DNA from 2 places in the Pseudomonas sp. C7.1 genome. Region 2 is predicted to be linked to the other one. Evidence: riboswitches for the same ligand, from Rfam matches in the RefSeq annotation. Region 2 holds a riboswitch; the other holds the start of a gene.
The links. Region 2 has a riboswitch for cobalamin ahead of cobW (cobalamin biosynthesis protein CobW). Riboswitches for the same ligand answer to the same signal wherever they lie in the genome.
Positions count from the first base shown of each region.

Region 1: linked by a shared signal. The riboswitch ahead of AC0T4W_RS17345 (energy-coupling factor ABC transporter permease) and the one ahead of cobW (cobalamin biosynthesis protein CobW) in region 2 are both predicted to bind cobalamin.

Region 1 covers NZ_JBWDTL010000003.1:2,964,712-2,969,378, reverse strand. Annotated here, with positions in the region: gene AC0T4W_RS17350 (acyl-CoA dehydrogenase family protein) at 1-1,559, shown strand, start outside; cobalamin riboswitch at 1,677-1,885, shown strand; gene AC0T4W_RS17345 (energy-coupling factor ABC transporter permease) at 1,941-2,621, shown strand; gene AC0T4W_RS17340 (hypothetical protein) at 2,626-3,369, opposite strand; gene amn (AMP nucleosidase) at 3,567-4,667, shown strand, end outside.
Region 2 covers NZ_JBWDTL010000003.1:3,795,537-3,800,203, forward strand. Annotated here, with positions in the region: gene cobN (cobaltochelatase subunit CobN) at 1-807, opposite strand, end outside; gene cobW (cobalamin biosynthesis protein CobW) at 888-1,940, opposite strand; cobalamin riboswitch at 2,041-2,276, opposite strand; gene AC0T4W_RS21140 (cobalamin biosynthesis protein) at 2,367-2,807, shown strand; gene cobM (precorrin-4 C(11)-methyltransferase) at 2,804-3,559, shown strand; gene AC0T4W_RS21150 (YoaK family protein) at 3,581-4,342, opposite strand; gene AC0T4W_RS21155 (hypothetical protein) at 4,367-4,597, opposite strand; gene glmS (glutamine--fructose-6-phosphate transaminase (isomerizing)) at 4,612-4,667, opposite strand, start outside.

The DNA of each region.
Region 1 (4,667 bases), 830 kb from region 2:
AGGAATGGAACAAACGCTTCGGCGGTGGCTGGGCCGAGCAGAAGTTGGATGTGTATGGCGCCCTGGCCGGCGGCGAGCTGATGGTCGCCGGCTTTCTTGCCAATGAGAACAAGCCGGTGTTCAAAAGCCACGACCGCTATGGCCATCGCGCCGATCTGGTGGAGTTCCACCCGGCCTATCACCAACTGATGAGCGCGGCTATTGAGCATGGCCTGCCGTCCATGCCTTGGACCGACCCGCGTGCCGGCGCCCAGGTCGCGCGCGCCGCCATGAGTTATCTGCACAGCCAGGCCGAAGCTGGCAGCGGTTGCCCGCTGACCATGACCTTCGCCAGCGTGCCCGCGCTCAAGCTGCAGGGCGATGTGGCCGAGAAGTGGCTGCCGAAAATCCTCTCCACCCAATACGATCCGCGCAATCTGCCCATCGAGCAGAAAACCGGCGCGACCATCGGCATGGCCATGACCGAAAAACAGGGCGGCACCGATGTACGCGCTAATACCACCCGGGCTTATGCGGTGGGCCTCGGTGGCCCTGGCCAGGCCTATGAGTTGGTCGGCCACAAATGGTTCTGCTCGGCGCCGATGTGTGATGCATTCCTTACGCTGGCGTATACCGATAAGGGCCTGACCTGCTTTCTGCTGCCGCGTCATCGCCCGGACGGTACGCGCAACGAGTTCTATATCCAGCGCCTGAAAAACAAGCTGGGCAACTGGTCGAACGCCTCCAGCGAGGTGGAGTACCGTGGCGCCCTGGCCTGGATGGTCGGTGAAGAAGGCCGAGGCGTGCCAACCATTATCGAGATGGTCGCGCTGACCCGCTTCGACTGCATGATCGGCTCCAGCGCCCTGATGCGTCAGGCACTGACCCAGGCCGCGCACCACTGTGCCCATCGCCAGGTTGGCGGCCGTGTGCTGAGCGAGCAGCCGCTGATGCAGAACGTGCTGGCCGACCTGGCCCTGGAAAGCGAAGCGGCCCTGGCGCTGACCCTGCGCATGGGCAAGGCGCTGGATAATGCCCATGACGAGCAGGAAGACAAGTTCGCCCGCCTGGTTACCGCCGTGGGCAAATACTGGATCTGCAAACGCGCCCCCGCAATGATCAACGAAGCCGCCGAATGCATGGGCGGCGCTGGGTATGTTGAGGACACCATCCTGCCAAGGCTGTACCGCGAAGCACCGGTCAACTCGACCTGGGAAGGCTCGGGCAATGTGCAATGCCTGGACGTGTTACGTGCACTGTCCAAGGAACCCGGCGTGCTTGATGCGCTGTTTGTTGAGCTGGGCGATGGTCATGGCGATGCGCGCCTGAAAGCGCATATCGCCAAGTTGCAGGCAGATTTTCGCGACACCGCCGACATCCAGTACCGCGCCCGCCAGCTCACCGAGGACGTAGCCCTGGCCCTGCAAGCCAAGCTGCTGCTGGAGGCCGGCAATGCGGCGGTGTCCGATGCCTTTATCGCCAGCCGTCTGGGCGGGCAGGGTGGTCGGGTCTACGGCACCTTGCCGCGTGGGCTGGATGTTGAAGCGCTGGTGGCGCGCAGTACGCCGCATTTGATCTAAGGCGCTTACTTGGCTGACAAGCGCTGCGGGCTGAGCTCCAGCAGCGCTTTCCCCCAGAGCCCGGCCTAGCGCCGGTGAGTCACTGAGGGGCGGCTCTGTCATTTCTCTTGGCCGCCGGGTAAGGTGGCCGCCGATGGTTCCGGTTCGCATTTATGCGACTGGATGAAAAGGGAACATGTGTGGCACTGCAACTGGTGCCGAAGCCATGGCTGCCCCCGCAACTGTAAACGGTGAGCAACGCCCGGATGCCACTGGCCGCAAGGTCGGGAAGGCGGGCGAAGTGTTAAGCCGTGAGCCAGGAGACCTGCCATCGAAGCCGGGCGCTTATGCCCATCCCCTCAATCCCGATCATCGCGCGGTGGGCGCGGTACAGGAATCTCTATGCACATCGAACCCGAAGTTGTTACAGGTGCCAAACTCTTCCTCAGTTATGCAACCGCTGCGGGTGCCTTTGGTCTTACGGCCAAGCTTGCCCTCGACAGCGTACGCAGCAACGGTGGCGTCGCCGCCCTGGCGCTGCGCAGCCTGCTGACCACTGCCCTGGTGTTCTGCTTCTTCGAGGTCTTTCCGCACCATGCGGTTGGGGTTTCCGAGGTGCATCTGATCCTCGGCTCGACCTTGCTGCTGCTATTTGGTGCAGGCGCAACAGCTATTGGCTTGGCCGCTGGCCTGCTGCTGCAGGGGCTGCTATTTGCTCAGTTTGACCTGCCGCAGTACGGCATGAACGTCACCACGCTGCTGGTGCCGCTGTGGGCTATCAGTCTGTTGGCCAAGCGCATCATCGCGCCGGGCACCGCTTATGTGGATCTCTCCTACAAGCAGGCGCTGGCGCTATCGACCGCTTATCAGGGTGGCATCGTTGCCTGGGTCGGCTTCTGGGCGTTCTACGGTAACGGCTTCTCCGGTGAGAACCTTGCAGCCGTGGGCAGCTTTGCTCTGGCGTATATGAGTGTGATTCTGATCGAGCCGCTGGTCGACCTGGGTGTGCTGGCTGCGGCCAAGACGCTTTCGGCTTATAGTCGTGGGCCGTTGTTTAATTCGCGCCTGCACCAGCCGGTTTGATCGATCAGCGGCGGCGCTGCCAGATCAGCTTGCCGGTATTGCTTTCAGTGACCAGGTACTGGTCGCTGAAGCGGTAGTAGGCGGCGGGCTGGTAGTCGCTGCGGCCCTGCAGCTGCACTTCCAGCAGGCCGTTGCTGGTCTGCCAGCGGCCGCTGTATTGCAGCTCGCCAGGGCTGTTGGCGTTCCAGTCGGTGCCGCCCGCCACGCTGCGCGTCCATTGCGAAACGCTGCCGTCATCACTTAGTTGCAGAATCATCTGGGTGGTCATTAAGGCAAAGTTGGCGCCGCCGCTGTTGATGATCTGCTCGTGTACCCAGGTGCCGATCAGCGCCGGGTCGCGTGTTGCGTTGCTGCTTGGGCTGATGATTTTTTGTGCCAGGGCGGCGCTGAGTTTTTGCCGGTGGAATAGCGCCTTGCGTTCCAGGGTTGCCCCGGTAGTCGGGTTGCGCGCGGCAATATGGGCGTTGAGCACGCCGTTGGCATAGGTGGCATTCATATTGGCGATCAGTTGCCCGGATTGCGGCTCGCTGATCTGCGCACTGAGCAGCTGGCCGTCAAAGCTGCCGCTGATCTGTAGGCGCAACCTGCCACCCTCTACATATTCCCCGCTGACCTGCTGGTCCTGGCTGCGCAGGTGCATTTCGGCTGGCTGGCCGTCCAGCGTGGTCAGATAGTGGCCGTCCAGGGTGTCGGCCAACAGAAAACGGGGTAACAGACTGAGCGCAAGTGTGAGCAGGAGGCGCGGCATGCGTTTTCCTTAGGGGATGGGGCGTCTGAAGATTAGCAACTGATGCTGGTTTGGGCGTGAGTGCCAGCGTGACGGGGCCGAGGGCCTGGCGCAACTGCGACGCATCCCCGGTAGCCTGGGCCGGCAACGTCGCGCTATGCCAAGCGCGGCGGATCAGGGCAAGATAGAGCCATTGAGATCAGCCAGGAAGGTGCCTTGTGAACCCTTGTTTCGATGACTTTATTGTCGCCAGCACCGCTGAAGAAGCGGTGGATCATCTGGCCGCCTTGCACCTGCAGGCGACCACGGGCTTGAGCCAGGCGCTCAAGCGTTATCTTAAAGAACGTATTAAGCCGGATGCAGAGGAGCAGTCGCGTTTCCGCTACCCGGAGCTGCGCCTGACCTATCTGTGCCAGGGCGAAGTACCGACCACCGTGCGCGCCTATGCCAAGGTGCAGGTGCCGGGCACTTACAGCGTCACCGTTACGCACCCGGCGGCGTTCCGCAAATACCTGCTGGAGCAGCTGCGCCCGCTGATGAACGACTTCACCGTGCGCGTGGAAGTGGGCATCAGCCAGCAGAACATTCCTTATCCCTACGTGGTCGAGCAGGGCGATGAGCTGGCCGGCTCCGGAGTGACCGCCGCCGAGCTGGCGCGGGTGTTCCCCAGCACCGACCTGTCGGCTGCCACCGACGGCACGGCCGATGGCCTGTACGACTGGGAAAATACCGACCCGCTGCCGCTGGCACTGTTCGACGCGGCAAGGGTGGATTTCTCCCTACGCCGTCTGGTGCATTACACCGGCAGCGATTGGCGGCATGTGCAGCCATGGATTCTGCTGACCAACTACCACCGCTACGTCGACCAATTTATCCGTCATGGCCTGGACATGCTGGTGGGCGAGTCGCGCTTCGAACGTATGGTGTTGCCGGGCAACGTGGTGATCAGTCGGGGCATGGCCGAAGGCGAGATGCAGGCGATTATCGAGACCGTCATCTGGCACCGTTACCAGATGCCGGCCTACCACCTGCAAGCTGCCGACGGCGACGGCATCACCCTGGTCAATATTGGCGTCGGCCCCTCCAACGCGAAAAACATCACCGACCACCTGGCGGTGCTGCGTCCACATTGCTGGCTGATGATCGGCCACTGCGGCGGCCTGCGTCAGTCGCAGACCATCGGCGACTACGTGCTGGCCCACGCCTATATGCGCCGCGACGGCATTCTCGACCGCGTGCTGCCGCCGCATATTCCGCTGCCGGCCCTGGCCGAAGTGCAGCAGGCCTTGCAGGAGGCGGCCAGGAAGGTCACCGGCGAG
Region 2 (4,667 bases):
GGCAAAGGCGGTGGTGTTGATAATCAGCGCGCAGTCGGTCTCGTCCAGCCAGTCCTCGACCTGACTCAGGCAAGCGGCTTCCTTAAGGCTGGCCACGGCAATCGGCAGCGGATTAAGGCCTTGGGCCTGCAGGCGCTGGCAGAACACATCGATAAAGCCGGTGTTCGCCGCCTGCACTTGGGTGCGATAAAACAGCAGCGCCACCACCGGTGCAGCCGCTTGCCAATTAGCTTGCCAGTCAGCCAGCTCCGGGGTGGCATGCTGCGAGTGATACAGGCCAACGCGCGGCAACGGCTGCGGTTCGCCCCAGGCATAGTCTCGCTGCAGCCAGTGACTGGCGATGCAATTGAACAGCTGCCGAGCATTCTGCGCGCCGCCCTGGCGCAGGTACTGCCAGAGCCGCTCGCACTCAGCGGCCGGCACGTTGCTCAGGCCCATCAGCTCCGGGTCGGGATTGTCGCAGCCGGGCATCATCGCTACCCGCGCGCCACGCTCGGCCAACTCGACCAGCCGCTCGATGCCGTAGCGCCAGTAACTGACGCCGCCATGCACGGCAATCAGGATGACCTTGGCGTGCTGCAGCACCTGCTCGACATACAGATCCACCGAGGCGTGATTGCTCAGTTGCGCCGGGCTGGCCAGGCGCAGGCTGGGGTAGTCCGCCGGTAGCTGCCGCGCCACCTCGGCCAGCAGCGACAACTGCGAATCGCCGGTGCACAGAATCACCAGCTCGGCCGGGGTCTGGCCGAGGTCGGCGATGCTGTCAGCCGGGACCTGGCTGCCGGGTTGGGTGCGGAGTAGATGCATGATCGCTTTTCTCGTAGGAGGGGCTTTAGCCGCGAGCCGTATCGGGCCCAGTCGCGGCTAAAGCCCCTCCCACATTCCTATCAGGCCAACGCCGCCTGCAGCTCGGCCTCAATCACCGCCTGATCAAGCTGCTGGCCAATCACCACCAGGCGGGTGATACGCGGCTCATCGGCCTGCCAGGCGCGGTCGAAGTGTTTGTCGAAGCGCTGGCCGACGCCTTGCAGCAGCAGGCGCATAGGTTTGCCGGGAATCGCGGCAAAACCCTTGATGCGCAGAATGCCGTGTTTGCTGACCGCATCCTTCAGCGCTTGCAGCAAACGGGCTTCCTCGGCTTCCGGTAGTTCCACGTGGAACGAGGCGAATTCGTCGTGATCGTGGTCTTCATGGCCTTCCAGATCATGGTGAGTTTTGCGGCCCTCGATATGCAGCTCGGCCTCACAATTCAGACCCAGCAGCACATCCAGCGGCAGCTCGCCGCCACGGGCTTCGATGATTTTCACCGCCGGCGGCAGCTCCTCGGCCACTTCCGCGCGCACCGCAGCCAGCGCAGCGGCATCGAGCAAGTCGGCCTTATTGAGGATCACCAGGTCAGCGCTGGCCAATTGGTCGGCGAACAGCTCGTGCAGCGGCGATTCGTGGTCCAGATTCGGGTCGAGCTTGCGCTGCGCATCAACCTGCTCCGGGAAAGCCGCGAAGGTGCCGGCGGCCACCGCCGGGCTGTCGACCACAGTGATCACCGCGTCCACCGTGCAGGCGTTGCGAATTTCCGGCCAATTAAAGGCCTGCACCAGCGGCTTGGGCAGAGCCAGGCCGGAGGTTTCAATCAGGATATGGTCGAGGTCGCCGCGACGCGCCACCAGCTCGCGCATCACCGGGAAGAACTCTTCCTGCACGGTGCAGCACAGACAACCGTTGGCCAGCTCAAAGACACGGCCGTTGGCTTCTTCTTCGCTGCAACCGATGGAGCACTGCTTGAGCAGGTCGCCGTCGATACCCAGCTCGCCAAACTCGTTGACGATCACCGCGATACGCCGGCCACCGGCATGGGCCAGCAGGTGACGCAGCAACGTGGTTTTGCCGGCGCCGAGAAAGCCGGTAACGATGGTGACGGGAAGTTTGCCGAGGGTTTGCATGGCGAGTCCTGCATGACGTCGAAAGAAAGACGAGCAGGAGGCGGCACAGACATGACAGCCACGGGGCGTCAGCCAACACCACCGGATCACCCCGCCCGGTTGTCGAAAACGTGACGAGGCAGGTCTCCTGGCTCACGACCGGGCTGGCGTAGATGCGCCGGCTATGCCCTTCGCCTTCCCGCGCTGACGCAGTGGCTGTTGTGCTGCAGCGCTTGAGCGGCAGAACAACGCAAGGGGACGAGTCGTTTACAGTTGCGGGGGCAGCCAAGGCATCAACCTTGTTCCCTCTTAGCTTCATGGGTATGCCCACGAAGAACCTCGAACGCGACAAGGCTACGCAGGCCATGGCGGCCGGTCAATCGCGGTTGACCACTGCCGGCCGCCATGTTGAGCTACGCCGCCGCATTCACCGAGCGCTTTTAGATGATGATCTGCCCTGCCGATACTCGTCCCGCTGCCGCCACTCAAGTGGTCGCTGGGCTTGGTTGCCGTAGCGGCTGCAGCGTTGAAGATTTATCCACATTGCTGGTTCACGGCCTGCAGGCCCATGGCCTGACTGTGGATAACGTGGCCGGACTGGCCAGCATCGCGCACAAACGTGACGAGCCGGGACTGCTGGCTCTGGCTCAGCGCCTCGGCTTGCAGTTGAGCTGCTTTAGCGCCGAAGAACTGCTGCCCTATCAGTACCGCGTGCAAGGCTCGCCGCTCACCCTGGCCGCCACCGGCAGCCCTGCCGTCGCCGAACCCTGCGCCCTGGCCCTGGCTGAACGCCTGGGCGGCCAACCGGCCCGTCTGCTCGGCGAAAAAAAACGTAACGCCAGCGCCACCTGCGCCTTGGCGTCGATTGCACCCAAGGAATTGCCATGACCGTCTACTTTATCGGCGCCGGCCCCGGCGACCCCGAGCTGATCACCGTCAAAGGCCAGCGCCTGCTGCGCAGCTGCCCGGTGATTCTCTATGCCGGCTCACTGGTGCCGGCAGCAGTGCTCGAAGGCCACAGCGCTGAGTTGGTGATCAACACCGCCGAGCTGCACCTGGATGAAATCATCGAGCTGATCCGCCAGGCCCACGACCAAGGCCAGGATGTGGCCCGCGTACACTCCGGCGACCCGTCTTTGTATGGCGCAATTGGCGAGCAGATTCGCCACTTGCGCCGGCTGGGCATTGCCTTTGAGATCATTCCCGGCGTCACCGCCACCGCCGCCTGCGCCGCGCTACTGGAAAGCGAGCTGACCCTGCCTGAGGTATCGCAAACGCTGATACTCACCCGCTACGCGAGCAAGTCGAACATGCCCGAGGGCGAAGCACTGGGTGACCTGGCCCGCCACGGCGCAACCATGGCTATCCACCTGGGCGTGGTGCATCTGAACAAGATAGTCGCTGAATTGCTGCCGCATTACGGCGCGGATTGCCCGATTGCCGTGGTCCATCGCGCCAGCTGGCCGGATCAGGATTGGGTCAGCGGCACCCTGGCCACCATCGAGGAACAAGTACGCACCAAGGGCTTTCGCCGCACCGCGCTGATCCTTGTCGGTCGCGTGCTGCACGCCGAACAGTTCGCCGACTCGGCGCTGTACAACGCCGAGCATCGGCACCTGTTCAGATCGGCAGAAGACTGAGCTGCAGGCAGTCGGCCAAGCTTATCGGCGCAGTAAGCGCCGTGTGAGCAGCAGCAAATCATCCAGCGCCGGGACGCTGGCCAATAACACCAGCAGCAAGGCCAGCGGCACGGTAGCGATATAACCCAAGTGGTTGAAGCCCAGTGCGCCGATCACCCCACCGAGAAAGAAGTTCAGCGCCAAAAGACTGAGTGACCACAACCGCTGACGGTCGGCCATCACCCGAGCAATATCGGGACCGCACCTACGATTCCAATAGAACAGCTTGCCCAGCTCGATACCGATATCGGTGATGATTCCAGTGATATGGGTGGTGCGGATTTCAGCCCTGGAAAGCTTGGTGATCAGCGCGTTCTGCAGGCCCATGATGAAGCACAGCAGCATCACCGTCAGCGGTACAAACAAGCCGGTAATCTGTGCCAGCGACGCGCCAAGAAAACCAAAACACAGCAACAGTGCGGCTTCGAGCAACAATGGCAGGGCATATTCGCTATGCAGCTGGCGGCGGCGCGCGTAATTGATCATTACCGTTGAGCAGGCTGCACCTAACAGAAACGACAGCACACCACCAAGGCCACTCCACACCAGGCCATAAGCGCCCAGAACGATATTGTCGGCCATGGCCGAAACAATACCGGTCATGTGCGAGGTGTATTGCTGTACGGCAAGAAAGCCACCGGCATTGATCGCGCCAGCAACAAAGGCCAGGGCAAAGCCTAGATGCCGGTTGGCAGCCGTACTGCGAGTGCGGCCCGTCAGACTTCTCGCGTATTTAATGGGCATTGAATGACCCTGGTGTACAGCCTGTTAGAGATGAATCTCCGCACCTTTGATACCGAGTAGGCGTAACTCTTCAATCAACCCATTGAGGTCAGCGAAGGACTCCACCTGCTCCTGGTCATCGACCAGAAAGAAGCTGGTGCCCGCGCCTTTCTTCAACAGCACGATCCATTCCCGGGTGTTGGCCGGGTTGGCGATGATATGGGTATCAAAAACCACGCCCTGGGCCTGCTTGCTCTGTATATCTTCACGCCGCATCAGCTGGTTCCTGCTTACTCAACCGTTACACTCTTGGCCAGATTACGCGGCTGGTCAACGTCAGTGCCCT